Regions from separate parts of the Rhizobium indicum genome, predicted to be linked through region 1. Evidence: predicted binding sites of a transcription regulator. Region 1 holds the regulator's gene; each other region holds the start of a gene.
What was found. Region 1 encodes HrcA, which represses chaperone genes, less so after heat shock. Its sites were predicted from a motif close to GTTAGCACTCNCNNNNNGNGAGTGCTAAC; they were not measured.
Positions count from the first base shown of each region.

Region 2: the regulator HrcA is predicted to act here: its motif matches at 1,833-1,861, upstream of groES (co-chaperone GroES).
Region 3: the regulator HrcA is predicted to act here: its motif matches at 1,672-1,700, upstream of FFM53_RS27070 (co-chaperone GroES).
Region 4: the regulator HrcA is predicted to act here: its motif matches at 6,132-6,160, upstream of FFM53_RS05990 (co-chaperone GroES).

Region 1 covers NZ_CP054021.1:2,278,495-2,285,810, reverse strand. The annotation lists gene rdgB (RdgB/HAM1 family non-canonical purine NTP pyrophosphatase) at 1-623, opposite strand, end outside; gene FFM53_RS11370 (VOC family protein) at 624-1,049, opposite strand; gene rph (ribonuclease PH) at 1,046-1,765, opposite strand; gene hrcA (heat-inducible transcriptional repressor HrcA) at 1,894-2,982, shown strand; gene grpE (nucleotide exchange factor GrpE) at 3,093-3,725, shown strand; gene FFM53_RS11350 (nucleoside hydrolase) at 3,767-4,711, opposite strand; gene FFM53_RS11345 (Hsp20 family protein) at 4,992-5,417, shown strand; gene FFM53_RS11340 (BQ00720 family protein) at 5,465-5,722, shown strand; gene FFM53_RS11335 (DUF2277 domain-containing protein) at 5,777-6,043, opposite strand; gene FFM53_RS36280 (hypothetical protein) at 6,085-6,705, shown strand; gene trmB (tRNA (guanine(46)-N(7))-methyltransferase TrmB) at 6,805-7,316, opposite strand, start outside.
Region 2 covers NZ_CP054021.1:1,746,789-1,754,104, forward strand. The annotation lists gene FFM53_RS08730 (bifunctional riboflavin kinase/FAD synthetase) at 1-645, opposite strand, end outside; gene FFM53_RS08735 (TIGR01459 family HAD-type hydrolase) at 676-1,524, opposite strand; gene groES (co-chaperone GroES) at 1,919-2,215, shown strand; gene groL (chaperonin GroEL) at 2,288-3,931, shown strand; gene FFM53_RS08750 (hypothetical protein) at 4,074-4,211, opposite strand; gene FFM53_RS08755 (hypothetical protein) at 4,563-5,009, shown strand; gene FFM53_RS08760 (glutathione S-transferase family protein) at 5,073-5,783, opposite strand; gene FFM53_RS08765 (DoxX family protein) at 6,099-6,515, shown strand; gene hisG (ATP phosphoribosyltransferase) at 6,595-7,290, opposite strand; gene FFM53_RS08775 (ATP phosphoribosyltransferase regulatory subunit) at 7,287-7,316, opposite strand, start outside.
Region 3 covers NZ_CP054022.1:574,262-581,577, forward strand. The annotation lists gene FFM53_RS27050 (HD domain-containing protein) at 1-350, opposite strand, end outside; gene FFM53_RS27055 (DUF2934 domain-containing protein) at 356-682, opposite strand; gene FFM53_RS27060 (hypothetical protein) at 737-1,093, opposite strand; gene FFM53_RS27065 (hypothetical protein) at 1,202-1,492, opposite strand; gene FFM53_RS27070 (co-chaperone GroES) at 1,842-2,156, shown strand; gene groL (chaperonin GroEL) at 2,306-3,934, shown strand; gene FFM53_RS27080 (hypothetical protein) at 3,989-4,246, shown strand; gene FFM53_RS27085 (SDR family oxidoreductase) at 4,227-4,976, opposite strand; gene FFM53_RS27090 (SDR family NAD(P)-dependent oxidoreductase) at 4,969-5,718, opposite strand; gene ydiJ (D-2-hydroxyglutarate dehydrogenase YdiJ) at 5,817-7,316, shown strand, end outside.
Region 4 covers NZ_CP054021.1:1,215,019-1,222,334, reverse strand. The annotation lists gene FFM53_RS06035 (hypothetical protein) at 121-498, opposite strand; gene FFM53_RS06030 (MFS transporter) at 593-1,993, opposite strand; gene FFM53_RS06025 (LysR family transcriptional regulator) at 2,117-3,079, shown strand; gene FFM53_RS06020 (VOC family protein) at 3,087-3,467, opposite strand; gene FFM53_RS06015 (transglutaminase-like domain-containing protein) at 3,652-4,494, opposite strand; gene FFM53_RS06010 (DUF1488 family protein) at 4,522-4,797, opposite strand; gene FFM53_RS06005 (hypothetical protein) at 4,788-5,111, opposite strand; gene FFM53_RS06000 (hypothetical protein) at 5,108-5,443, opposite strand; gene FFM53_RS05995 (hypothetical protein) at 5,440-5,703, opposite strand; gene FFM53_RS05990 (co-chaperone GroES) at 6,214-6,531, shown strand; gene groL (chaperonin GroEL) at 6,581-7,316, shown strand, end outside.

The DNA.
Region 1 (7,316 bases):
ACAAAGAGTTTGAAGGCGCGGGCACGGTGCGACAGCGCTTGCGGCTTGCCGACGTTCCAGCCGTGTTTTTCCTCGCCGCTCATTTCGCCGAAGGTGATGTCGTAGCCCTCGGGCTGGAAGACCGGATCGTAGCCGAAGCCCTGCGTGCCGCGCGGCGGCCAGACGACGCTGCCTTCCACCTCGCCGCGAAACAGCTCCGTATGCCCATCCGGCCAGGCAAGGCAGAGCACGCTGATGAAACGCGCCGTGCGCTGTTCCGGCTTTGTCGCGCCCGCGTCCTGCAGCGCCTTTTCCACCTTGGCCATCGCCATGTCGAAATCGCGCGTGCCGTCTGCCCTCTCCGCCCAATTGGCGGTGTAGACACCGGGATCGCCGCCGAGTGCATCGACCACCAGCCCGGAATCGTCCGACAGCGCCGGCATGCCGGCGGCATTGGCCGAGGCGACCGCCTTGATCGTCGCATTCTCCTCGAAGCTCGTGCCCGTCTCATCCGGTTCGACGAAATTCAGCTCGGCGGCCGATTTGGCGGTGAAGCCGAGCGGCCCGATCAATTCCTGGATCTCGCGGATCTTGCCGGCATTGTGGCTGGCGACGACGATGGTCTTCGTTTCAAGCTTGCGCATTCAGATATCCTGTTCGATGCCCCAGATTTTAGCCTCCGCGCATTCCAGGCTGTTGCCATCAGGATCGCGGAAATAGATCGAACGGCCGCCGTTCGGCCAGTGCACTTCGGATTCGATCGCAACGCCCGCCGCGGTCAGCCGCTCGGCCATGGCATCGATATTGCGGCCGGACACCCGGAAACAGGCATGGCCCTGGCCGCTCGTGCCGTGCGGCGGCACCTGCAGTGCTTCAGGCGCTGGCGGCTTTACCGTTTCCTCGGGATTGAAGATCAGGAGAACGCCCGGACCGCAGCGGAAGAAGACATGCCGGTTGGCGGCGCGGGCGATCTTTTCAAGCCCGAGAACGTCTTCGTAGAACGTCTCGGCCTTATCGAGATCCCGCGCATAGAGCGCTGTTTCCAACATGCCTTCCAGCATGGGGTTCATCCTTCGACGGCTTGCTTCTGCAGCGCCACGAGTTCGCCGATGCCGTTCCTGGCAAGCTGCATCAGCGAGGTGAATTCGCCCTCGCTGAACGGCGTGCCTTCGGCCGTGCCCTGGATCTCGACGATCCCGCCGGTGCCTGTCATGACGAAGTTCGCATCGGTCTCGGCCGAGGAATCCTCGAGGTAATCGAGATCGATCACCGGCTGGCTGGCGAAGATACCGCAGGAGATGGCGGCGACGTGATCCTTCAGGACCCGGTCGACCTTGATCATGTTGCGGCTTTCCATCCATTTCAGGCAGTCGTAAAGCGCGATCCAGCCACCGGTGATCGAGGCGGTCCGCGTGCCGCCATCGGCCTGGATGACATCGCAATCGAGCGTGATCTGCCGCTCGCCGAGCGCCTGCAGGTCGACGACGGCGCGCAGCGACCGACCGATCAGCCGCTGGATTTCCTGGGTGCGGCCGCCCTGCTTGCCGGCGGCGGCTTCGCGCTTCATGCGTTCGCCGGTCGCCCGCGGCAGCATGCCGTATTCGGCCGTGACCCAGCCCTTGCCGGTATTGCGCAGCCATGGCGGCGTCTTTTCTTCGAGGCTCGCCGTGCAGAGCACATGCGTGTCGCCGAACTTCACCAGGCAGGAGCCTTCCGCATGCTTGGAAAAATTGCGCTCGAACGAGACCTTGCGCATCTGGTCGATTTTTCTGCCTGAAGGCCGCATTCTTATCTCCTGGGGTTTATTTGACCGCTTCTACGATTGGCGGCGCTCATTTGCAAATTCCCTTTTGCCACGGGTGTGAGTTTGACTTACTTTTCGGGAAGTATCATCAGCACGGGTTCGAAAGCTTCATGGGCATCAGGTCGACGTCGGTTTCGGATGCCGTAGCTGCGCTGGACGAGCGCTCCAGGGAAATTTTTCGTCGCATCGTCGAAGGTTATCTGGAAAGCGGCGAGCCGCTCGGTTCACGCAACCTGTCCCGTATCCTGCCGATGTCGCTGTCGCCGGCCTCGGTGCGCAATGTCATGAGCGATCTCGAAGAGCTCGGCCTGATCTATTCGCCGCATGTCAGCGCCGGCCGGTTGCCGACCCAGATCGGCCTGCGCTTCTTCGTCGACGCCTTCATGCAGGTCGGCGATCTCTCGGCCGAGGAGCGCGCCAACATCGACCGCCAGGTGCGGGTCGAAAGTGGCGGCAATCCCGTCGAATCGATGATGAACGAGGCAAGCCGCATGTTATCCGGCATTTCGCGCGGCGCCGGCCTCGTCATCACCTCGAAAAGCGATCCGGTGCTGAAACATGTCGAGTTCATCCGGCTCGAACCGACAAAGGCGCTGGCCGTGCTCGTCGGCGACCATGATCAGGTGGAAAATCGCATCATCGAGCTGCCGGCGGGCGTCACCTCCTCGCAGCTGACGGAAGCTGCAAATTTTCTCAATGCCCATATGTCCGGCCAGACCCTGCCGGAGCTTCGCAAACAGTTAAGCCGGTTGAAGGACGACGTCCGTCACGAGCTCGATGCCCTGTCACGCGATCTGGTCGAGCGCGGCATTGCTGTCTGGGCCGGCAGCCCGGACGAGGGAAAGCCCACGCAGCTGATCATCCGCGGCCGCGCCAACCTGCTCGAAGGCCTCGCCGGCGCCGAGGATCTCGACCGGCTGCGCCTGCTGTTCGACGATCTCGAGAAGAAGGACAGTCTGATCGAGATCCTCAATCTCGCCGAAAGCGGTTCGGGCGTGCGCATCTTCATCGGTTCGGAAAACAAGCTCTTCTCGCTGTCCGGCTCGTCGCTCATCGTCGCGCCCTATCGTGACGACGACGATCGCATCGTCGGTGCCGTCGGCGTCATCGGCCCGACGCGGCTCAATTATTCGCGCATCGTGCCGATGGTGGACTATACGGCCCAACTCGTCTCCCGCCTTTCGCGCAATCAGCTTTGACGCGCAGCTATCAGTCACGCGGAATTTTCGCTTCTTTGTCACGCAGACTTGATTTTTTTCGGTCAAACCTCGATATCGGGCGCATCTGAAGACACCAACCGGAGACCGTCATGACCGATGACACGACGAAAAACGGACCTGACGCAACTGCGGCCGATGCCGCAGCCGACGCTGCCGCCTACGTCGAGAACGAAACTGCGCAGCAAGAGCCCGCCCAGCCGGACCCAATCGAGCTTCTGAAAGCCGAAAACGGCGAACTGCGTGACCGCTATCTGCGCCTTGCTGCCGAGATGGACAATCTGCGCCGCCGCACCGAGCGCGAAGTGAAGGATGCCAAGTCCTATTCCGTTGCCGGCTTTGCGCGCGACATGCTCGCCGTGTCCGACAATCTGCGTCGCGCGCTCGATGCCATCCCTCCGGAGACCAGGGCTGCGGCCGATGCCGGCCTGAGCACGCTGATCGAGGGTGTCGAGATGACCGAGCGCGCCATGCTGTCGGCTCTCGAGCGCCATGGCGTTCGCAAGCTGGAGCCGGTCGGCCAGAAGTTTGATCCGAATTTCCATCAGGCGATGTTCGAGGTGCCGAACCCGGACGTGCCGAATAACACGGTCGTCCAGGTCGTGCAGGCCGGCTTCACCATTGGCGAGCGCGTGCTGCGCCCGGCCATGGTCGGTGTCGCCAAGGGCGGCCCGAAGCCGGCCGAAGCCGAAACCAACTCTGTCTTCGACGAAAAAGACGCCTGAGATCGTTTCCTTCTTCCTCGCGAGGAAGGGAAATCGAAGTTTTAGATGCGGGCGAAGCGTTCGATCAGCAGATCGAAGAAGCCGTCCGCATCGACATGGCGCATGACCCTGGCATTGCGCTTGCGCTCGGTCACGTGCCACCAGTCGACGACCGTCATGCCGACGGTAAGTTCGGACTGGACCTCGATCTCGACATTGCAGTCCCGGCCCTGGAAAAGCTCCTGCTTCAGCAGGTAGGCGACAACGGTCGGGTCGTGCAGCGGTCCGCCGTCGGAACCGTATTTCTCGATGTCGAACCGCTCGAAGAATTCCAGCATCTCGACCATGGCCTTTGCCGGCGCCGTGCCGATTTCGGCCATGCGCTTCACCCGGTCCTTGCGGGTCAGCAATTGATGCGTCACGTCAAGCGGCATCATCACGATCGGAACGCCTGAGCGGAAGACAATATCGGCGGCCTCGGGATCGACATAGATGTTGAATTCGGCTGCCGGCGTGATGTTGCCGCCCTCGAAGAAGCCGCCGCCCATCATCACCAGCTCGCGGATGCGGGGGACGATGTCGGGCGCCTTCTGGAAGGCCATGCCGATATTAGTGAGCGGCCCGAGCGTACACAGCGTCACCGTGCCTTCCGGCTCGCGGCGCAGCGTCTCGATAATGAAGTCGACGGCATGGCCGGGCTGCAGCGCCATCGTCGGTTCGCTGAGCTCAGGACCGTCGAGGCCGGTCTTGCCGTGCACATGTTCGGCCGTCACCAGCTTGCGGGCGATCGGTGCGTCGGCGCCGGCGAAAACCTTGGTCTCCGTCCGGCCGCAGAGCTCGCAGACGATCCGCGCATTGCGGCTGGTGAGCGAAAGCGGCACGTTGCCGGCGACCGTGGTGATCCCCAGAACCTCCAGCTCATCGGGACTGCCGAAGGCAAGCATGATGGCGGCCGCGTCGTCCTGGCCGGGATCCGTGTCGATGATGATCTTTCTTGCGCTTGCCATTCCGATCGTTCCATCCTCGCACTGCGTGTTATCGGGGTATGCACCGATTTCTTCACGTCCCGTCACAAATCAGCACATTCCGCGCGGGCATGTTTTGATGCGAGGCAGCAGACGCTTTGTCAAGGAAAGAGCCTGACGCCACCGCCTTAAATTGAGAGGCCGACGCCGGCACGTCGCGCCCCATGCCTTGCAGCGCCGGGCTCCTCTCCCCATATTAGCGGCATCCGGATGCTGCCCTTAAGGTCCGGGATGGTCGCTTGCATCAAGGACTTGAAAAGAGATGAGCCGCATTACCCCTTTCGCCAGCCCGCTGCTTCTGGGCTTCGATGCCATGGAAAAGACGCTGGAGCGCATTTCCAAGGCGAGCGACGGATATCCGCCCTATAATATCGAACGCATCGCCGCCGACACCGGCGCGCCGGAACGTCTGCGCATTACCCTTGCCGTGGCCGGCTTCAGCGAGGAGGAACTCGATGTCTCCATTGAGGAGAACCAGCTTGTGATCCGCGGCCGCCAGGTCGAACAGGGTGAACGGGACTATCTTTATCGCGGTATCGCCGCTCGTCAGTTCCAGCGTACTTTCGTTCTTGCCGACGGCATGCAGGTGCTCGGTGCCGGCCTGAAGAACGGACTGCTCTCCGTTGATCTAATTCGTCCGGAACCCGCGCGCATGGTCAAGAAAATTAACATTTCGGTCTCACAGTAGCACAACGGTTTGTCGGACCGTTGGTCCCTTCTCCCGGAGGAACAGGAATGTTGATGAAAGAAGCCACGTCTCACTTGACCAAATCCGAGCTTGCCCACATCGGCAACGGCGAGGTCGCCTATATCAGAAAAATGCGCACCGATGAGGTCGCCAAGTGCTTTCCCGAGGCGCCGGATATCGATCCGAACGTCGATCTCTGGGCACTCTTCGGCGCCGACGGCACGCCGATCCTTTTGACGGACAACCGCTCCAGCACCTTCTTCAAGGCTGCCGAGGACGAATTGAAGACGGTCAGCCTGCACTGACCGTCAAGGCCATTTGAGCCTTGATTGAGATCTCCTGTGCGTGACAGGGTTTCCTTAAGCGAACCGGACCGCCGTTCTCGCGCGCGCCCTTGCCGCTACCTCTTCGCGATCACGAGGAGGTTGAGACGTTTCCAGCGAATCGAGCAGCTCACGGGCGCATGCCGCGATCGAACTGACCGCGTGCTCGAATGCGACCTCATTGCGCTTCGATGGTTTGGTCGTTCCGCTCACCTTGCGTACGAACTGGAGCGCGGCATCGTGGATCTCGTCGTCCGTCGCTGGCGGATCGAAATTGAACAGGGGTTTTATATTTCGGCACATGACTTGCTCCCGGTCATTGTCTCTCTTCCATTGAGAGGAGGGTGGCCAGCACAGAAAATAGTCGCGTGAGCGCTATTGGCAACCGGTCCAACGGCGGATCTCTAAGCGTCGCAAGGGAGGGCGCTCTGATCCTTCAGTTCAACCTGTTGTCGTCTTCTTGCGCCGCCAATAGCGGCCATCTGTTCGAGACGGGTGCCTTTCATGCTACGACGAGTGCATGTATTCCGCGTTGGCTTGTTCTTGGTCGGCGACGAAAGGAGCTTGCGTTGAACCAATCGCAGCCAAATCGATTTCCATTTCACACGCAATGCCCGAGAGACGATGGATGCGGGGTCTTTGTTCTGCAGATGCTCACCGGCATGAGCTACGACGATGTGGCCGCCATGATCGATTGGGGCGACAGATCGGCGCATTATACAACCTGGAACGATCTTTGCGGCGTGTTGGCGGAGATCGGATTGTCTAACGAAGCCCCGATCAAAACCAGTCGATGGAGCGATATCCAGGGGGTTGCCATCGTCCACGTTCAGGGGGATCACTTCATGCTTTACGACGCGGAAAACGGTCTGTTTTATGACCCAGCAGAGATGGAAGGCCCAGGGGTTGCCAGCGATCGCGTTCCAACCAGCTATCTGACTGTATACGGCCCCAACCACCGCTAAACTTAGATCCTTCAGCACGGAAATCCGTCAGGCCAGCGTTCCACGCGATTGCTCGCGCCGAATAACATCACGTGCGCGTTCGCCGACTTGCCGGCAGCCTCAGACCTTCCTGAAGGTCAGATAGGCCGAAGACCGGCCCTCGCGCCGCGCCTTGGCCTCGTAACGTGTGCTCGGCCAGCCCTCATAGGGCGTCAGCCAATCGGCAGCATTGTCGGCGATCCAGTCGAAACCGCCATGGTCGCGGCATTTGATCAGCGTCCAGTTTACATAGGTGTCGATGTCGGAGGCGAAGCAGAACAGGCCGCCGGGCTTCAGCGCGCGATGAAAGCGGTCGAGATTGGTTTTCGAGACGAAACGCCGCTTCCAGTGCTTCCGCTTCGGCCAGGGATCGGGATAGAGCAGATCGATCTGATCGAGTGAGCCGTCCGGCAGCCAGTCGAGCAGCTGCGTCGCGTCGTCATTGTAGACGCGGATATTGGAGGCACCCGTCTCGCCGATGCGCGACAACAGCTTCTGCATGGAATTGACGAAGGGTTCGACACCGATGAAGCCGGTCGAAGACGTCTCCAGCGCGCGGTGGATCAGGTGCTCGCCGCCGCCGAAACCAATTT
Region 2 (7,316 bases), 530 kb from region 1:
CATGTTGGCCGTGGGAAAACCCAGCTGCCGGCCGAGCTTTTCGCCATCGATCACCTCAGCCTCCACCGTATAGCGGTAACCGAGCATGCCGGCGACTTCGCTGACATTGCCCTCCTTCAGGAGCGCGCGGATATGGCTCGAAGAGACGACATCGGCGTTTTCGTCGCGGAAAGCATCGATCAGGGTGACGCCGAAGCCGTAGGTATGGCCGGCATTCATCAGGAAGGCGGGACCGCCCTCGCGGCCGCGGCCGAAATGGAAATCGAAGCCGGTGACGACTTCGGAGGCGCCGAGCCAATCCTTCAGGATCGAGTGGATGAAATCATCGGCCGAGCGCTGCGAGAACTCGTAGTCGAAAGGATATTCGATGACGGCGCTGAAGCCCAGCGTTTCCAGGATACGGGCCTTCAGCGGCGCCGGCGTCAGGCGGAAGACCGGTGTCTGCGGCCGGAAGACCGTGCGCGGATGCGGCTCGAAGGTCAGCACCAACGCGGGGATACCGCGCGCCTTGGAGATCTCGAGCGCCCGGTTCAGCACCGATTGATGGCCTCGGTGCACGCCGTCGAAATTGCCGATGGCAATGACGCCGCCCTTCAGATGGGCGGGTAGGGGTTCCCGGGTTTCATTGCGGTGGAAGACGGTCATCGGCTGGCTTCTCTTCATGCAAGGCGTGTCTCATGCAAGGCGGGGCATCCACCACTTCGGCGCGGCGTTTTCCCGTTCGAGATAGGCGTTGAGGATCGCCTCGTCGGTTTCACCGTTGAGAGTATATTCCTTAGCGTGGATACCGCCGCTGATGTAGAGGAGGTCGAGGCCGTAATTCAAGGCGCCGCGCACATCGGTCGGCATGCCATCGCCGATCGCCAGCACACGCTCGACCGGGAAATCGCCGCTAAGCTCGCGGGCAGCCGCTAGCGTCGCCTCGTAGATCGGCCGGTGCGGCTTGCCGGCGATGCGGGTGCTGCCGCCGAGCTGCTCGTAATAGGCGGCCATGGCGCCGGCGCAGGGGATGATGCGATGGCCACGCTCGACGATGAGGTCGGGATTGGCGCAGATCATCGGCACGTCGCGGGCTTTGAAATCGAGAAGCATGTCGGTGTAATCCTCCGGCTTCTCGGTCTCGTCGTCGAAAAAGCCGGTGCAGACGAGCGATAGCGCTTCGCCGGCCGGCCGGCGCTCGACGCCAATGCCTTCGAGAAGCGCCTTGTCGCGCTCGGGACCGAGCAGAAAGACGGTCTTCGGCCCTTCTGCGATCAAACCGCGCGTGACGTCGCCAGAGGTGACGATCCTGTCATAGGCGCTGTCGGGAACGCCGATCTGGCGCAACTGCTCGACCACTTGCCAGGAAAGGCGCGGCGAATTGGTGATGAGGACAACGGCGAGGCCACTGTCGCGTGCTGCTTCAAGGGCTGCGGCCGCCTTCGGGAACGGATCGACGCCATTGTGAACGACGCCCCAAACATCGCAGAGCACCACATCATAGTGACCTGATATCTCCGAGAAGTTTTCTATCCGCTTGGCCATTCCGATTTTCCGATTTGCTTCAGTCACCGGTGACATTGCAAAGGCGCAAGGCGATGGCAAGCCATTTTCTTCTCCGCCGGGCCAATGCGAAGAGCTCGAACGGCGGTCCGGCAGAGCGGAAGGGCAAAGGGTTTTGACGATTATCGCCAAGCGGCAGATCGCCGAGCGCGGACGAGTTCGGCAAAGTTCGGCTGCGCCCAGGTTTCGGCCGCAATCTCGCACTATTCTCGGGTCTCTTCACAATTCCGGCACAAAAATTCGTGATTGCTCTCATTGACTCCTCTCGGAGCCATCCCTAAATGCTCGTCGCTAGCACTCACCGCAAGGGAGTGCTAACATCTATCCATGTGGGCCACTCCGGTCCGCGAATGTCATTCGATCGAGGGATTAGACAATGGCAAGCACCAACTTCCGCCCCCTTCACGACCGCGTCGTTGTTCGCCGCGTTGAGTCCGAAGCCAAGACCAAGGGCGGCATCATCATTCCCGATACCGCCAAGGAAAAGCCGCAGGAAGGCGAAATCGTCGCCGTCGGCTCCGGCGCGCGCGATGAGTCCGGCAAGGTCGTCGCACTCGACGTCAAGGCTGGCGACCGCATCCTGTTCGGCAAGTGGTCCGGCACCGAAGTCAAGATTGACGGCGAAGACCTTCTGATCATGAAGGAAGCCGACATCATGGGCATCATCGGCTGATCGGCCGACCTGCTTTCCCGAAATGGCTGACGGGCCTTTTGCCCGAACAACTCGAATTCAGGAGTTAAGAATATGGCATCTAAAGAAATCAAGTTTGGCCGCACCGCGCGCGAAAAGATGCTGCGCGGCGTCGACATTCTCGCCGATGCAGTGAAGGTCACGCTCGGCCCGAAGGGCCGTAACGTCATCATCGACAAGTCCTTCGGCGCTCCGCGCATCACCAAGGACGGCGTTTCCGTCGCCAAGGAAATCGAACTCGAAGACAAGTTCGAAAACATGGGCGCCCAGATGGTCCGCGAAGTTGCTTCGAAGACCAACGACATCGCCGGCGACGGCACCACGACGGCTACCGTTCTTGCCCAGGCGATCGTTCGCGAAGGCAACAAGGCCGTTGCAGCCGGTATGAACCCGATGGACCTGAAGCGCGGCATCGATCTTGCTGTCGCCGACGTCGTGAAGGATCTCCAGGCCAAGGCCAAGAAGATCTCGACTTCGGAAGAAGTTGCACAGGTCGGCACGATTTCGGCCAATGGCGACAAGCAGGTCGGTCTCGACATTGCTGAAGCCATGCAGAAAGTCGGCAACGAAGGCGTCATCACGGTTGAAGAAGCCAAGACCGCCGAAACCGAACTCGAAGTCGTCGAAGGCATGCAGTTCGACCGCGGCTACCTCAGCCCCTACTTCGTGACCAACCCGGAAAAGATGATCGCCGACCTCGAAGACGTCTTCATTCTCCTTCACGAGAAGAAGCTCTCGAACCTGCAGTCGATGCTCCCGGTTCTCGAAGCTGTCGTCCAGACCGGCAAGCCGCTCCTCATCGTCGCTGAAGACGTCGAAGGCGAAGCTCTTGCTACGCTCGTCGTCAACAAGCTGCGCGGCGGCCTGAAGATTGCTGCCGTCAAGGCTCCTGGCTTCGGCGATCGCCGCAAGGCCATGCTCGAAGACATCGCCATCCTGACCGGCGGCACTGTCATCTCCGAAGACCTCGGCATCAAGCTCGAATCCGTCACGCTCGACATGCTCGGCCGTGCCAAGAAGGTTTCGATCTCCAAGGAAAACACGACGATCGTCGACGGTTCGGGCGCCAAGACCGACATCGAAGGCCGTGTTGCCCAGATCAAGGCGCAGATCGAAGAAACCACTTCGGACTACGACCGCGAGAAGCTGCAGGAACGTCTTGCCAAGCTCGCTGGCGGCGTTGCCGTCATCCGCGTCGGCGGCTCGACGGAAGTCGAAGTGAAGGAAAAGAAGGACCGCATCGACGACGCGCTCAACGCGACCCGCGCTGCTGTTCAGGAAGGCATCGTCCCCGGCGGCGGTATCGCTCTGCTCCGCTCCTCCACGAAGATCACCGTCAAGGGTGCAAACGACGACCAGGAAGCCGGCATCAACATCGTTCGCCGCGCCCTGCAGTCGCTCGTTCGTCAGATCGCTGAAAACGCAGGCGACGAAGCCTCGATCGTTGTCGGCAAGGTCCTCGACAAGAACGAAGACAACTACGGCTACAACGCCCAGACGTCCGAATATGGCGACATGATCGCCATGGGTATCGTCGACCCGCTCAAGGTCGTTCGCACGGCGCTGCAGAACGCTGCTTCTGTCGCATCGCTGCTGATCACCACCGAAGCCATGATTGCCGAACTGCCGAAGAAAGAATCGGCAGGCGGTGGCATGCCGGGCGGAATGGGCGGAATGGGCGGAATGGACATGATGTGATAGGCGAAAGCCATCACTGACTACCATTCCGGCATCCGGAACAGGAAGGGCGGCCCTCGGGTCGCCCTTTTCTTTTGACCAAAGCGATTCGACGTGCGGCACAGTGATTTGCATAGCCGACGAAAGCCCGCCCGGCTCCCTCTTACAGGCCCTGGGCACGAAGCTTGCGCCAGGCTTGCGCTGCCTGCGTCTTTCTCAGCCCACCGACATGCGAGAGATCATTGAGTTGCGGCACGATTTCCGGCCTGACGCAGAGTGAAAACGTTTGCAACGCTCTCAAAGATGATCCTCCTGTGCCAATTCTGGCGAAATAGGCCGAAGATGCAGGCATCCTAAGAAATGAGGCCGATCCGAATACCCCTTAAAAAGCCGTTGCCGTTTGTCCAAAAGCTCTTATAAATCCGCGCTGCAATTAAAGCGCGCCCGGCGATACTTTTTCGCCAATAGACGAGGCCGGAGCGCGGAAGGCGATACGTGAACGTTCGGCTCGAGGGGCTCCGGTTACGGAGGCCAGGTGGCCGTGGCAATAATCGCCGGATGAAGCGCGGGCATCATGCCCGCTGCTACGTGATCCTGTTTCTTTGTGTTTGCCGAGCGTGCGGTGGGAGCCGCATCCGAACGGGGGAACGCCTTGTTTAAGATCGCCAGAGCCAATGCAGCCGTACCTTTGACACCCGGCTCGTTTGATGACGCCAATCAAAATCACGAGATGTTGGCGCAGTTTTCCGTTTCCGAAGCCTGGACTGGAGATTTTTCGAGCGGCATGCTCCGTCTCGGCGAGTGGAGCGCGATGCTGCACGGCCTCGCCGCACAGGAATGCGGATTGCTGAGCCTGATCCGCTGCTATGATACCAAGGACCGCAGCCACATATTGGAGCTGTTCGAGCAGGCGGCGACGCTCTGCTCCTCCTTCTGTTTTTCGACGACGATCATCATGCCGAACGGCTTTCGCCAGCCGCTGTTCTGCATGGGCGAGTCCAACGGTCTGGAAGAAAAATTCAGCGGCAGCATGGTCGGCGTCTTCGTCTTTCCGCGCTTCAAGCTGGAAGGCGCAAAGCAGATCACAAGCCGGCGATAGGCCGGAAATCAAGATAAAAGGCCGCCTCGAGGGCGGCCTTCGTGCTTTCCGGCGATCCGTTCGCTACTCCGGCTTGACCGGTATGTTGAGGCCCCTGGCACTTGCCGGACGGGCGATGCAGCGCTCCAGCCAATCCGAGACAGCGGGGAATTTCGCGTATTCGAGCACCTCGCGGCCGCCATAGAAAATATCGGCACCGCGAACCCAGGTGAAGGTGGTGATGTCGGCGATCGTATAGAGATCGCCCATGATCCACTGGCGACCCTTCAGCCGGTCTTCGAGCACGCCGAGCAGGCGCTTGGACTCGTCGCGATAACGCTCCACCGGGTAGGAATTGTTGGCGACCTTGTCGGCAGCGAATTTGTGGAAATGTCCGAACTGGCCGAACATCGGGCCGATGCCCGCCATCTGGAAAAACACCCACTGGATGGTTTCGTAGCGGCCGGCGGCATCAGCAGGGATGAGTTTGCCGGTTTTTTCGGCGAGATAAAGCAGGATGGCGCCTGATTCGAAAAGGCCGATCGGCTTCCCGTCCGGACCGTTCGGATCGATGATCGCCGGAATGCGGCCGTTCGGGTTGAGAGATTCGAACTCCGGCGACTTCTGCTCGTTGGCGGCGAAGGAAATATAATGCGGCTCATAGGCGAGCCCGAGCTCTTCGAGGGCGACCGAGACCTTCACCCCATTCGGCGTCTGCAGGGAATAGAGCTGGATCATATCGGGATTTTTCGCCGGCCAGCGCGTCGTGATCGGAAATGCGGAAAGATCTGCCATCGGATTCTCCATGTTGGGCGCCGACCATAAAAGACCGGGCTTGGCAAAGGCAAGCGGGGGGCAGCTAATGCATGTCGCCCAAAAGTGTGCGGCGGTTTTGGGCCAACGACATGCATGACCACAAAAGATCTAAGCGCGTCGCATGAATCCGGTCGAACGCGGCGCGCTTTGGAGATCGTTCCATATTAGTGAACGAAGTGTCCCCTTTCGTTTATCTTTCCACAACGCAAGAAAAGAGCGACATAGAAGCATCCGAGGTCGAACCGGTGCTGGGGCACCAAGATCTCCAAAGTCCTTGAAACGGAGACAACGTCCATGTCGAACAACGTCATCATCCTGATTGCCCGTATTCTTCTTTCCTTCATGTTCATCCTTTCCGGCTTCATGAAGCTCACCGATCCTGCCGGTACTGCGGGCATGATCGCCGGTGCCGGCCTGCCGGCAGCAACCCTGCTGGCCTATGTCGCAGGCCTTTTCGAACTGCTGGCCGGCCTTGCGGTTCTCACAGGCTTCCAGGTCCGCATTGCCGGCTGGCTGCTCGCCGCCTTCTGTGTCTTCACGGGCATTGCCTTCCACCTGCCCTACGCGAGTGGCACGGAACTCGTGAACATTCTCAACCAGATCATGGTCATGAAGAATATCACGCTGGCCGGCGCGTACATACTGCTCGCCACCGTCGGTGCCGGTGCCTATTCGATCGACGCACGCCGCGGCGCCTACGCAGCCGCCTGATACCAGCAGACATCCTCCCATAAATGCGAAAACCCGCCGTCACCCGACGGCGGGTTTTCTTGTGCCTTGATGACGGGGATCAGAGGGCGGCGCGCACCGCGTCGATGATCACCTGGACCGCCGGTTCGTCCGCATGGCTCTCCTTGCGGGCGCGCACGAGGCAGGCCTGCGAATGCAGGATGACGCCGTCCTGGAGCACCTTCAGGTGGTTGGCACGCAGCGTCGAGCCGGTGGAGGTGATATCGACGATGATATCGGCCGAGCCGGAGGCGGGAGCACCCTCGGTGGCGCCCAGGCTTTCGACGATGCGATAAAGCTGGATGCCGTGCTGGCTCGAAAAGAACTGCTGGGTCAGCCGCCAGTATTTGGTGGCGATGGCAAGGCGCCGGCCGTGGCGGGCGCGGAAATCGGCGGCGACATCGACGAGATCGGCCATGGTGTCGACATCGAGCCAGATCTCCGGCACAGCGACGACGACATCGGCATGGCCGAATCCGAGGCGGGCGCAGAATTCGACGCGCTTGTCGACCTCGGCAAAACCTTCCCGCATCAGATCCTCGCCGGTGACGCCGAAATCGACGGTGCCGTTGCCGATTTCGCGGGAGATTTCGGAAGCCGAGAGGAAAGCGATTTCCACATCGTCCCAGCCTTCGACGCGGCCGCGATAGGAGCGGTCGTTACCAACAGCCGAGATCGTCATGCCGGCACGTTCGAAGATCGCCGAAGCGTCCTCCTTCATCCGGCCCTTGGAGGGAAGCGCGATGGTGATGGTCATGCGGCTGCCCTTTCGGTTTCGATGCG
Region 3 (7,316 bases), on a different replicon from region 1:
TGTTCGGCCTGCCGGAGATTGTCTTCGAGGTCGGCCCGTTTGACGGGCAAGGCCAGCGGGTTTGATGCCGCACGTCTGACGAAGTCGTCATCCGGCTCGTCCGGCCGCCGTGTCAGAGCATTCACCGCCGAGATGATCGCCGGCGGAAAGCCTTCTTCCCTCAGCCTGTCGAGCGTCCAGGCGCTTCCCCTCTCGACGACGTCATGAAGGTAAGCGACCGTTCGCGTCTCGTCGCCGGAAACCAGAAGGGCTACCCGCTGGCAGTGCTCGAAGTACGGCCGGCCGGTTTTGTCCGCCTTACCTTCATGGGCCGTAAGAGCGATCTGGATGGCATGGTCGAGATGCTGCATGGCGATTATGGCCCTTCGGTTTTTCTAATCTTCCGCGGGTAAGGCTTTTCGCCCGTCGTCATCTCGATGTCAGGGGCGGGAGCCACGGCGGCCTGGACAGGCCCCGCCCGCCGCCGATCGAGATCGCCACTCTCACCGGCGCCTTGAAGTAGCGCCGCATCATCCCTGTCGTCTTCATCGAGCAGATTCTGCAGCGTCTCATTCTCATCGTCGCCCGACAGTTCGTCGCAGGCTTGAAGCCAATGGCGCTGGTCGGCGCCATCCGGGCGGCCCTCGGCCTCCCAGATTTCGTAGGCGCGCTGGCGTATCTGCTCGTGCTTGTCTATCGCCATGATCTCCTCCAAGCGCACTGGGATGAGCCCTCCGAAGAGCGGCCCGGCCGCCTATCAGGGCGTGTTGATGGTTGGAAGAAAATCCTCCACCTGTTTGCGTTGATCCTTTGGAAGCGTCTCCACCCGTTCCTTCCAGAACCGTTCGGCCTCCGGCGGATCCTCGTCCCATTGGCGAACATCGGTGATATTGTCGTCAATCATGGATCGGCGGTGGCCGCCGAGGCTAAGATATTCCTTTGTAAGCTTCAGGCTTGGGGTTTCGGTTTCGGTATCACGATCTAATGCCGAGCTGGCGTTGCGTCGGGCAGTTTCCATTGCCCTTTTACGATCGGTCTCGGCCCGTTCTGTATCGGCGGACCGCGCATCGTCGGTGCCGCTCTCGGGCGGCACGCTGGATTTGAAAGTCGTCATGGATCACCTTTCGATGTTGTGATCCAATAACCTTCGCAAAGAGTGAGAGTTCCGCGTGGTTGGCGATTGATTTGAGCCGGCGACCGAGCCGCACCGCCCGGGCGGCAATCAATGAACGGCCATACTCACCATTCGATAGGGGTGCACGGCCTCGAATTGCGAGATCATCGCCGTCGCCTGCTGAAATACGAGCTCGGCATTTTCCGGATCATCACGGGCGAGTTCATCGGCGTTGCCGCGGATCGCTTCGGCCATGTTGTTGGAAAGTGCGGCAAACTGCGTGTTGCCTTCGACATAGGCCTCACGCGCCGTGTCCTCCAGCGTACGAGCGATATCGACGAGGATTTCCTCGCGTTCCTCGATACTGAGGTCTTTGATGATATTGGTCTTCTCTTCCATGTCACTCACTCCAAAAAGACGTGGGACGATGACCGAGCTCAAGCAAGCCTCGATCATCAAAGAGTTGGGAATGCCGAAATCCGGATTCAAGCCTCAATCCTGCTCGAACTCGCCTCCGGCACCACGCCGTCGCCTTCGTTATTCGAACGCGGGAGGCGATTTTCTGTTCCCTGCCGGGCGTTAGCACTCACGAGCAGGTAGTGCCAATTTCTCTTCCATCACCTCTTGAATTGCAAAACCATCGAACCAAATCATTGTCGCAAGGCTCGCGCGCGAGCACCCGCCCGGATTGGTCATCCGGTCCGGCCAGGGAAACAAACGTCATCACTGTTTGTCGATGGAGGAAGACATGTCGTTCCGACCGCTTCATGACCGCATTCTCGTCCGCCGGGTCGATTCAGAGGAAAAGACCAAGGGCGGCATCATCATTCCCGACACCGCTAAGGAAAAACCGCAGGAAGGCGAAGTGATCGCCGTCGGCCCCGGCGCGCGCAACGAAGCCGGCCAGATCCAGGCGCTCGACGTCAAGCCCGGCGATCGCATCCTGTTCGGCAAATGGTCCGGCACCGAGATCAAGATCAATGGCGAAGACCTGCTGATCATGAAGGAAAGCGACGTGATGGGCATCATCGAGCCGCAGGGCGAAAAGAAGCAGGCCGCCTGAGATCCCTGCGGAGGTCGTCAATGTTGGAGTGCTTCAGCTTTTCATGGAAAAAGAACCGCTCCAACCTTTTATTTCAGACGCGATTCCAGATGGAAAACCGCGTCGCACTTTCCTGGAATTGCTCTGGCTGCCTATGAAGGAGTGAGGACATGGCTGCTAAAGAAATCAAATTCAGCACCGAAGCCCGCGAGAAGATGCTGCGTGGCGTCGACATTTTGGCCAACGCGGTGAAGGCGACCCTCGGCCCGAAAGGCCGCAACGTCGTTATCGAAAGATCTTTCGGCGCGCCGCGCATCACCAAGGACGGCGTTTCGGTCGCCAAGGAAATCGAACTCGAAGACAAGTTCGAAAACATGGGCGCCCAGATGGTCCGCGAAGTTGCTTCGAAGACCAGCGACGTCGCCGGCGACGGCACCACGACGGCAACGGTGCTGGCCCAGGCGATCGTCAAGGAGGGCGCCAAGGCGGTTACTTCGGGCATGAACCCGATGGACCTGAAACGCGGCATCGATCTTGCGGTCGCCGCCATCGTCGCGGAACTGAAGGCCAACGCCCGCAAGATCTCCAACAATTCCGAAATCGCCCAGGTCGGCACGATCTCCGCCAATGGCGATGCCGAAATCGGTCGTTTTTTGGCGGAAGCGATGGAAAAGGTCGGCAATGATGGCGTCATCACTGTCGAAGAAGCCAAGACCGCAGAAACCGAACTCGAAGTCGTCGAAGGCATGCAGTTCGATCGCGGCTATCTCAGCCCCTACTTCGTCACCAATGCCGACAAGATGCGGGTCGAGTTCGAAGAACCTTATATCCTCATCCACGAGAAGAAGCTCTCGAACCTGCAGTCGATGCTGCCGGTTCTCGAAGCCGTCGTCCAATCCAGCAAGCCACTGCTTATCATCGCTGAAGACGTCGAAGGCGAAGCCCTCGCAACGCTCGTCGTCAACAAGCTGCGTGGCGGCCTCAAGATCGCCGCCGTCAAGGCGCCCGGCTTCGGCGACCGCCGCAAGGCCATGCTCGAAGACATCGCCATCCTGACCGCCGGCACCGTCATCTCTGAAGATCTCGGCATCAAGCTCGAATCCGTCACGCTCGACATGCTCGGCCGTGCCAAGAAAGTCTCGATCGAGAAGGAAAACACCACAATCGTCGATGGGTCAGGCGCCAAGTCCGACATCGAAGGCCGTGTGGCCCAGATCAAGGCCCAGATCGAAGAAACCACTTCGGACTACGACCGCGAGAAGCTGCAGGAACGTCTTGCCAAGCTCGCCGGCGGCGTTGCCGTCATCCGCGTCGGCGGCTCGACGGAAGTCGAAGTGAAGGAAAAGAAGGACCGCGTCGACGACGCGCTTCATGCAACCCGCGCGGCGGTCGAGGAAGGCATTCTGCCGGGCGGCGGCGTGGCGCTGCTGCGCGCCGTCAAGGCGCTCGACAACCTCAAGACAGCCAATGGCGACCAGCGCGTCGGTGTCGACATCGTTCGCCGCGCGGTCGAGGCTCCGGCTCGCCAGATCGCCGAAAACGCTGGCGCGGAAGGCTCGGTCATCGTCGGCAAGCTGCGCGAGAAAAGCGAGTTCTCCTACGGCTGGAACGCGCAGACGGGCGAATATGGCGACCTCTATGCACAGGGAGTCATCGATCCGGCCAAAGTGGTTCGCACCGCGCTGCAGGATGCGGCCTCCATCGCCGGTCTTCTCGTCACGACGGAAGCCATGATCGCCGACAAGCCCAAGAAGGACGCGCCGCCGCCAATGCCCGCCGGCCCCGGCATGGACTTCTAAGGCGTTTGCCGGCCCGCCGGCCTCGCTGGGCGGGCCTTATCTGAGGGAATAGAGATGGTTCAAACGATCAGAAACCGATCGCAGGTACCGCTGGACTCCCGCGATCTTGAAATCTGCCAGCGGGTCTTCGACAAGATCAGATCCGAATACCAGGTGGAAAAGGACAGCGACGAAGCCGAACGAACGGCGAGCATCATCATCGAGCTTTACCGGCAGGGCGTGCGCGACCCCAATCACCTGCAGTCGATGGTCGAGGCGGCCCGCGGCCTCTTCGAAACGACCGAGCGCCCGCCTACTGCTCCGGGAATTTGACCATGGTGCCGCCGCCGGTTGCCTGGTCCGTCGGGAAGACTTCAATTCGGGCGACGTCGACGAAGACGGGAAGCTCGATGGCGTTGGAGATGATCGAGGCGATGTGAGAAGGCTGGATCGGACGGTAGCCGTCATAGAGCAGTGACCGCGCCTGGTTGCCTGCTATTGCAGTTCGATAAAGCTCCGTCTGGACGCGGCCCGGCACCACCTCCGTCACACGCACCGAGGTCCCGAGCAGGTCGCAGCGCAAATTGTCGCAAAACAGGCTGAGCCCGGCCTTCGACGGGCCGTAGGCGGCCATGTTCGGATAGGGCGCCTGACCGCCGCTCGAACCGATATAGATCAGGTGGCCGCGCTTTCGCTCGACCATAGCAGGCAGGAATGCGCGGGTCAGATGCATCGGCGCCTTGAGATTGATGTCGATCATGGCATCGATCTCGGACGGTTCGATCTCGTTGAATGTCGCCCGTGTCGAGAGAATGCCGGCATTGTTGATCAGGATATCGACGTCTGTTCCGTGAAGCTGCCTGACGATTTCCGCGGTATCGCGTACATCGGCACGGACCGGCTTCGCCCCGCTTTCCCGCGCGAGTTCCTCAAGAGCCTCGGCGTTTCGGCCAACGGCATAAACCGTCAGCCCCATCTCGCGTAGTTTGCCGACGGTGGCGCGGCCGATGCCGCTCGTCGCACCGGTGACCACGGCGACCCGATAGGGCAGCGGCTCAGACATAGATATAGCCTCCGCTGACGACGACGTTTTCGCCGGTGGCATAGGTGTTGCGGCTCGATGCCATCATGACGATCCACTCCGCCATTTCGACCGGCTCGGCCGCGCGGCCAAGCGCGCTGGCCTTGGCCAGTTCCGGAAGGAATCCCAGCTCCTTGGCGCGATCCGTGGCGAAGCCGGCAGGAGCGACGGAATTGACAAGGATCTGGTCCTTGGCGCATTCCTGGGCAAAGGATTTCGTCAGGCTGACGACAGCCGCCTTGGTTGCGGCATAATGCGCATTCTGGGGATGGGCCTTGAAAGCATCGACCGAGGTCACGTTGACGATCCGCCCGGTAACCGCAGGCGCGTTCACGTGCTGGCGCATATGAAGAACGGCGGCCACCATCATATGATAGGTACCCTTCACGTTGATCGCATTTTCGAGGTCCCATTCCTCGTCGGTGATCTCGAGGATAGGGCGTCTCGGATAGATGGCAGCGCTGTTGACGAGCACGTGGACCCGACCGAGCTTGCCGGCGATCTCGTTGAACCCGCGATGAGCCGTTTCCGCCCGGGAAATGTCAGCAACCGCGGTTGCGACCTCGGCGCCGAGCGCGGCAAGCGCCTCGGCCGAAGAGGCAAGCAACTGCTCATTACGATCGATGAGCCCGATCCTGGTCGCCCCATGCGAGATCATCAGTTTGGCCGTCGTCAATCCGAGCCCGGAAGCGCCGCCGACGATGATTGCGGTCTGGTTCTTCAAAGTTCCACCTCAGTGTTTTGCGTTGCACCGCTGGCATTGTATGTTATCACTTATATGCCAACTTCGATAAAGCTCAAGTGCATTCTGAAGGTCTCGACATGATTCCACGCCTCCGGCCGAACGGTTCAATCCCCCTTCCCGCTGCGGGATTCTTCCAGCGGCTCATCGAGGCGGGGTTCGGTGGCGACATCGAAAGCGGCGCGGCGAGCCGGACCGTTTTTTCGACCGACAATTCCATTTATCAGGTCGAGCCGGCCGGTATCCTTTTCCCCAGAGGCGTCGAAGACCTGCAGATTACGGCGGCCGTGCTGTCGGAGCCGGCTTTTCTGGGGATCACCGTCGCGCCGCGCGGCGGCGGAACCGGCACGAACGGTCAATCCCTCACCTCAGGCATCGTCGTCGACTGTTCGCGACATATGAATTCCATTCTCGAAATCGACCAGATCAGGAGAATTGCTCGGGTCCAGGCGGGCGTGGTCAAGGATCAGCTGAACCAAGCGTTGAAGCCCTACGGCCTGTTTTTTGCGCCTGAACTCTCCACCTCCAATCGCGCTACCATCGGCGGCATGGTCTCCACCGATGCCTGCGGCCAGGGTTCATGCCTCTACGGCAAGACCAGCAACCATGTGCTGGGATTGCGCATCGTGCTCGCGGATGGAACCGACTGGTGGTCGCGCCCGCTCGATGAAGCGGCGCTCGAAGAGATCGTCGCGCGTCAGGACAGCGTCGGTGAGATCCACAGGACGGTCGACCGAATCGCGCGTGAAAAACGCGACCGGATCGCCGAGATTTTTCCGAAACTCAATCGCTATATGACCGGTTACGATCTCGCTCACATCCGGCGCAGCGACGGACGCTTTGACCTCAATGCCATTCTCTGCGGCTCGGAGGGAACGCTGGCGATGATCGCCGAAGCGGAACTTAACCTTCTACCGATTCCAGCCCATGCGGCGCTGATCAATATTCGTTACGGGGACTTCAACACGGCATTGGAGGATGCCCGCACGCTTGTCGCGCTGAATGTCGCCTCGGTGGAAACGGTCGATGAAAAAGTTCTAGGCCTCGCCAGGGGCGACATCGTCTGGACGGGCATTGCCCGCTTTTTCCCTGACGATGCAGGCGGAACCACAAACGGCATCAATATCGCCGAAGTGCTCGCCGACGATGAAGCCGAACTCGACCGCAAACTGGCCGAAGTGATCGCCGCTCTCGACACGGGCGCAGATGCCCGTCACCTGGGTTATACGATCGCGCGGAGCCATACCGACGTCGAGGCGATCTGGTCGATGCGCAAACGGGCGGTCGGCCTGCTCGGCAATGTGGACGGGCCGGTCAGGCCCGTCGCCTTCGTCGAGGATACCGCCGTGCCGCCGGAAAACCTCGCGGCCTATATCCGCGAGTTCCGCGCATTGCTTGATGGCGCGGGCCTTTCCTACGGCATGTTCGGCCATGTCGATGCCGGCGTCCTGCACGTGCGGCCTGCCCTCGACCTCACCCGCAATGACCATGTCCGGCTGGTCCGGGAGGTCAGCGATGGCGTGGTGGCGCTGACGCGCAGATATGGCGGCGTGCTCTGGGGGGAGCACGGCAAGGGGGTA
Region 4 (7,316 bases), 1.1 Mb from region 1:
CATGCGTAAAACAAAGACCTAAAGCGCGAGGAGTGAATCTGAAAGATCGCGACGCGCTTTAGAACATCAGTGAGAGCATGATGTCGTCCGAAAACCGCTCACACTTTTCGGCATCATGCTCTAGCCGGCGGCGCGTCTTTCGCGGGGCAATCCCTGTATTGCATATCGGTTAAAGACGGGGGTTACCGGTTTCGGCGGCGTCTTCAGCTTGCCGAAATGGTGTTCCAGCGCTTGTGAGAGCATGGCCGGCGAGGTGACGCCCTCTTCGAACAGTCTGATCAATAGTATGGCGGCGACGTTGAAGACACGTTCGTTGCCGATCAGGATTTTGGCGTCGTAGCCGGCATCGTCGAGCACGCCTTGCAGCATGTCGAGATCGGACGAAGTCAGATGCGACTTTTCGAAAGTGGAAGACATCGGTCCTCCTTTCATCGGGGCAAGGGTATAAAAACCCTCAGTCGGCAGCGCCCTTACACTGGCTGCCGAAGTTGCGACCATGCGCCTTTCACCCAGGCAACGCAACGGGATTCTTTGCAGCTGTCGCTCCGGTTCATGAGCAGCCCGCACCTGTCAGGGTGCGGGCCGATAACGGTCATTCCGCCGCCTGATAGCTGGGTCTCCGGGCGGCCGACGTCCGTGGACCGGCGGCTGCAAGCAGGGTAATCGCCACCGCAAGCAGCGCCACGAAAGCGATGCCGGCGACATAGGGGTTCCAGCCGAAATGCGGTGCGGCGCCGAAGACTGCCGAGGCCGCCGCAAGCACGATGCCGCCGCCGATCTGGAAGGAGGCGAAGAGCAGTCCGGAGGCGAGCCCCGACTTGCCGTCCTCCACGTCGGAAAGGGCCGCGACCTGTACCGAGGGGTAGGTCATGGCGTAGCCGAGGCCGAGCGGGATCTGCGAGAACAGCACGAGCAGGATCGGGTCGACATGTCCGAGTGCGGTCACCCAGAAGATATAGCTGAACGCCTGCAGGCCGACACCCGCCGCCATCAGCCCGGTGGCGCCGCGATTTTGCGCGAGCGTCGCAAAACGTGGCGCCAGGAACATCACGAAGACGCCGCCAAGCGCAAAGCAGAAGCCGGTGGTGAAGGCCGACCAGCCGAGGACGTTCTGATAATAGAGCGTCGCCAGGAACTGGAAGCCGACATAGGCGCCCTGGAAGAGGGCGGCAATGGCATTGGCATGCCGGAGCTTGGCCCGGCGGAACATGCCGAGCGGCACCATTGGATCGGCATGGCGCGCTTCGACCACGAGGAAGAGCAGGATCAGCGCCAGCGACGCGACGAGCGAACCCCAGGTCGCAAAAGCCTGCCAGCCGGCGGCCGCGGCATTGGTGATGCCGAAGACGAAGAGCAGCAGCCCGGGGGTTATTGTTAGCGCGCCGGCCCAGTCGAAGGCCGGCCGCGGTCCTGTCCTTTTCGGGTCGGCGGGCAGCACCAGTGGCGCAACAAAAAGCGTCAGGATGGCGACGGGCGCGCCCATGACCAGTGTCGCCCTCCAGCTGATAATCGTCGCAGCACCACCGAGCACCATGCCGAGCACAAAGCCGGCGGCGCCGGTGGAGGAGAAGACCCCGAGCGCCCTTGCCCGTGCCGTTCCCTCGCCGAAGACGGAGAGCAGCAGCGCAAGCGCCGCAGGCGCGGTGAAGGCGGCGGCAATGCCCTTGACCAATCGGGCGGCGATCAGCGTCGGGCCGCTGTTGACGAAGCCGCCGGCGATGCTGGCGGCGGCAAAGATCGCCAGCGACCAGAGGAAGACGCGGCGATGGCCGAAGACATCGGCGACCCGGCCGCCGAGCAGCAGGAAGCCGCCATAACCGAGCACATAGGCGCTGACGGCCCATTGCAGCGATGTCGCCTCCATGCCGAGTTCGGCCTGGATGGCAGGTAAGGCAACGCCGATGGTGGAGACGTCCATGGCGTCGAGGAAATTGGCGGCGCAGAGCAGCAGCAATGCCAGCCCCGCTCCGCTTGGCGATTTGGAAAGAGTCATCGAAATCGTTCCTTTTTTGCTGCCGCCTCATCGGGGGAGGTTGCCGGGCGGCAGGGAACGAGAAAATGTACAGCTTCCATTCCTATTGCAAATTGATAGTAGCCATGCCAGGTATTACTGACGATGATGAATGATGTCACCCTTCGCAAGATCGACCTCAATCTCCTGCTGGCCTTTTCGGTGCTGATGCAGGAGCGCAATGTCAGTCGCGCCGCCGAGCGGCTGCTGCTCGGCCAACCGGGTCTGTCGGCTGCCTTGCGGCGCCTGCGCGAGGCGCTGGACGATGAACTATTCGTACGTGTCGGCCGCGGCCTGCAGCCGACGCCGCGCGCCCTGTCCATCGCCCCGGCGATCGAGGATGCGCTGTCGGGCATCGAGCGCGCCATCCGCCCGCAGGCCGAGTTCGATCCGGCAAGCTGGCAGGGCGAGTTCCGCATCGGCATGTGCGACAATCTGGAATCGGCCTTCTTCGGCCCGCTTGCCGCCCGTCTTCTCCAGCTTTCACCCGGCGCCCGGCTGATCGGTATCGCTTCCGAAAAGCGCGATGCCGCACGCCGGCTGGATGAAGGCGTCTTCGATTTCAGCGTTGCGATGCACGACGAGCCCGCCTCCTGGCACATTCGCGCGCCGCTGTTCGACCAAGTCTCGATCTGCATCTACGATGAAGCTCAGCTCGGGCTGAAGGCGCCGTTGAGCCTCAAGGATTTCGCCAATGTCGCGCATGTCACCGTCTCGTTCGAAGGCAACACCTCGACCGGTATCGATATGGCGCTGAACCGCACCGGCGATGTGAGACAGGTGGTGGCGACCGTCCCGCGCTTTTCCGCTCTGCCGATGGTGCTGAAGGCGATGCCCGCCATTGCCACCGTGCCGGAATCGATCGGTCGCTGCATGGCGCAGTTACATGGGCTGATGCTTTGCGAGCCGCCGCTTTCGCTGCCGGCCGATCCCGTGACGATGCTTTATCGCCGAGTCGACCAGACGGACGGCCGGGCGCGCTGGTTCCGTCGCCTGTTCATCGATGTAGCCAATAGAGCGCTCGAAGCCTCCGGCTGCTGCGTATCCATTCCGAGAGCCGCTGCCTGACGGTCCGTTATAGCTCGCCTTTGTGAAAATACGCTTCGAGGCGGTAGCCGTCTGGGTCGATGATGAAGGCGGCGTAATAGAAGCGCCCATAATCCGGCCGCACACCCGGTTCACCATTATCTGTGCCGCCGGATGCGACGGCCGCCGCGTGAAAGGCATCGACCGCCGCCTCATCAGGCGCGACGAAGCAGAAATGCAGCCCCGATCGCATGTCGGCAACAACAGGCTGTTCGACCTGCATCACCCAGAGCCCGACCGTGTCCGGGCCGTAGCCGATCGTGGTGTCGGAATTGGACAGGCGCTCATATCCGAGCGGCGCCAGCGCCGCATCGTAGAAACGGCGGGCTCTTTCCAGGTCTTTTACGCCGATGGAAATATGATCGAACATGGACTGCGAAACTCCTTATCTTCCGCTAATGACTGCTCACACCCAAGATGGCACGACGCCGACATCTTTCAACCGCCGTTCTAAAGCACGTCGCGCCAAAGTGTGTGGGAGAGGCAATCCTGCGACAGCTGGCGCCTGCGGCAAAGCCTGAGGCCGACATTGCCGCATCCGTCCAGGTCTCGTTCTAAACAGCGCCTTCGGCGACGCTTTGCATCTGCTCCAGGTTCGTCACCTCATAGGTCCAGACTCGAAACGCCTTCAGCACATGCGGTCCGAAGGAATTGATGAGCGGTATGTCGGCGGCGTCGCGCCCGCGTGCGACGATGATACGACCGATCCGCGGCGTGTTGTTGCGCGGATCGAATGCATGCCATGCACCGTCGAGGAAGACCTCGATCCAGGCGCTGAAGTCCATCGGATCGACGACGGGAATACCGATGTCGCCGAGATGGCCATTGATATATCGGGCAGGAATGTTGAGGCACCGGCACAACGCCACCGCGAGATGCGCAAAGTCGCGACAAACGCCGACACGTTCGTGAAACGCCTCGAAGGCTGTCCGCGTCGATCGCGCCTGCAGATAGTCGAATTGGATATGGCCGTGAACGAAGTCGCAGATCGCCTGAACGCGGCCCCAGCCGGGTGAGACGGTGCCGAACATATCCCAAGCAATTTGACTGAGACGATCCGTCTCGCAATAGCGGCTGCCCATCAGGTAGACGAGGCAATCATCCGGCAACTCCGAAACCGGGAGTTCCCTGGCGCCTGGCAGCGACCTGTCCGGTTCGCCGTCGTCTTCGATCGTCGCATCGCCCCATATGGTCAGGTCGCCCGCCGGGGCAACCAGCCGAAGACACCGGTTACCGAAGAGGTCGCGATAAGTCGAAGTTGGAACATCAGGGGTGGTGAAGACCGTTTCCGGAATTCTGATGTCGGCCGCACGATCATCATGAACCGACAACAGGCATACCAATGCGGTCGGCTGCGGGCAGGTCAGCGTGATTTCATAGCCGTAACGGATCAACATGGAGCGTTCCCGCGCGTCCGGATCCGCTTAGCGGAAATCCGCCGCAGTTAGAGTATAGAAGGCGCGGCGGTGGTAGGAATAGGCTTTGTGTGCCACGTCCTGAATGGAGTTGCGCAGGGCGTCGAACGCCGAAAGCCACCTCGTTTCCGAGGGTTCGGTTCTTTGCAATGTCATGTCGGATTTCGCCAGCGCGCCAACCTCGATGAAGAACAACACCTGGAACATGCCGTCATGGCCGACGAAGCGCACAGCATTTCTCGCCGCATCGAAGCTGCGGCTTTGGTTCAGAAAGGCTAGCGCCATGGTTGAACCGGCGGGGTCTCACTCCGGGCGGCGTCCGACAGCCTCAGCCATTCCTTCCGGTATCCTATGTTGAGAAGATTGAAGGACATCATGTCTTTCCCGGCCTGCGAACGGCTCTTGCCGGGCACGGCATGGTCGGCATGCACTGGAACGTTTGCTGAGACACGATAGACGGTCGACGAACGGGCGGATTCGATCCGGCGGTCGTGTTCGATCTCCATGGAGTAGCGGCCGGAAGCGCCACATTTGTTTTCCCATGTGCCGACGGCAAAGGCATTCCGTCTTCGTTCGGCTTCGTCTTCATGGCTGTTCACGATGTCAACCTTTCGTCATTCGGGCCGTGGCCATGGCCAAACGTCCTCTCGATCAGTGTTGCGCCGCTGCCGGCGGGCGATAGGTTTACCAGTTCCAGACTGTCTTCCGTCGCGACGCGCTCATGACGTTCATCGTCGCTGCGGATGCGGTATTGCAGCACATTTCCTCTCGGAGGCAGCGTGGCGGTAATGCGGTATGTGTCGGGGAGCTTCGAGGGAACGACCAGGAACCCGTCCTTCACTCGGACAGTCTGCCCCACTTTGAAGATATGCGTTGCTGCCTCGCGCCGGATCGAGCGTCCATTGCGTTGCGGGATGCGCGTAGCGGTCATGACGGTTTGTGGTCCTTTTCGAGCGCGGTTTCGAGAGCTGACAGGGGGATAGGCATCATCTGCTGCGTCGAACTCTGCGTGGCGATCGCCGGCAGGTGGATGAAGGCGCCGACCCGTCGCCAGGCAAGCCTGGAAACGCTATCGATCAATTCCTCGTCATAATCGACGCGGTATTCTCCGGCTGGCTGCGCCCCGTCGAAACCGGGCAGGCGGAACGGGGATGAAAAGCGGACGACGGTTTGTGTGGTGCGACTGGTCACGGCTGAGGCCTCTGCAGGAAGACACCGATGCGTTTCCTGTATCGTTGAGATCCGAACCGGACGAACTCGATGCTGCCGGTACATCCGCGGTCAGCGCCAAGCTCATTCCGGATCGGAATAGGCGAAATCAACGCCGGAACGACGTCATAGATTGCTATCGAAAATTCAGTGGTGATGGCGGGTCGTAGGTCTCTGACACCGCGAAGCCAAGTCGGCCAAATCGACGAGACCTATCATTGCGCCTCGATTGAGTTTAAATCAAGATAATTCGGATTTATCTATGAAAAACGCTAAATTAACTCAACGACACGTTAAATAAAATTGAGCGCGATGGCGTGAAAATTCTATTCATTTCCTGATTATTACAAAATATCCGCTCAAATTGATTTCCTGAATTTTTAAAGAAATTCCCCGCGTGAACAATATTTCTTGGCACTCCTATCAATCGAGTGCCACGAGTGCTATTTATGAATTGCAGCCGCCCTACGCGCCGGCAGCAGAAAGACCTCTATGAAATTCCGTTCACTTCACGACCGCGTCGTCATTCGACGTGCGGAAGGCGATGTCAAATCCAAGGGCGGGATCATCATTCCAGACACCGCCAAGGAGAAGCCGCAGCAAGGCGAAGTGGTCGCAGTCGGCCCGGGCCTGCGCGACAAAGGCGGTAATCTCGTCCCGCTCGATGTCGAGGTCGGCGATCTCATTCTGTTTGGAAAATGGTCGGGGAGCGAGGTCACGATCGATGGCGAAACCCTTTTGATCATGAAGGAGACCGACATCATGGGCATCGTCGAAAAGACCGAAGCGGCCGCCGGCAAAGCCGCCTGAGGGTCGAATTTGTGACCCGCAACTCAAGACCGAACTGGGAAGAAATATCATGTCTGCCAAGGAAATCAGGTTCTCCACCGACGCGCGCGACCGCCTGCTGCGCGGCGTCGAATTGCTCAACAATGCCGTCAAGGTGACGCTTGGCCCGAAGGGTCGCAACGTCGTCATCGACAAGGCCTATGGCGCACCGCGCATTACCAAGGACGGCGTCAGCGTCGCCAAGGAGATCGAGCTCGAAGACAAGTTCGAAAACATGGGCGCGCAAATGGTGCGCGAGGTGGCTTCGAAGACCAATGACCTTGCCGGCGACGGCACGACGACGGCAACGGTGCTCGCCGCCTCCATCTTCCGCGAAGGCGCAAAGCTCGTCGCTGCCGGCATGAACCCGATGGATCTGAGGCGCGGCATCGATCTCGCCGTTATCGCCGTCGTCAAGGAAATCAAGGCGAGGGCGATGAAGGTCAAGTCATCAGGCGAGATCGCGCAGGTCGGCACCATTGCCGCCAATGGCGACGCCGCCATCGGCGAGATGATCGCCAGTGCGATGGACAAGGTCGGCAATGAGGGCGTCATAACAGTCGAAGAGGCGCGAACCGCCGAGACCGAACTCGATGTCGTCGAGGGCATGCAGTTCGATCGTGGCTATCTCTCGCCCTATTTCGTCACCAATGCCGAGAAGATGCGCGTGGAACTGGAGGAACCCTATATCCTCGTTCACGAGAAGAAACTCGGCAGCCTGCAGGCGATGCTGCCGATCCTGGAAGCCGTCGTACAGACCGGCAAAC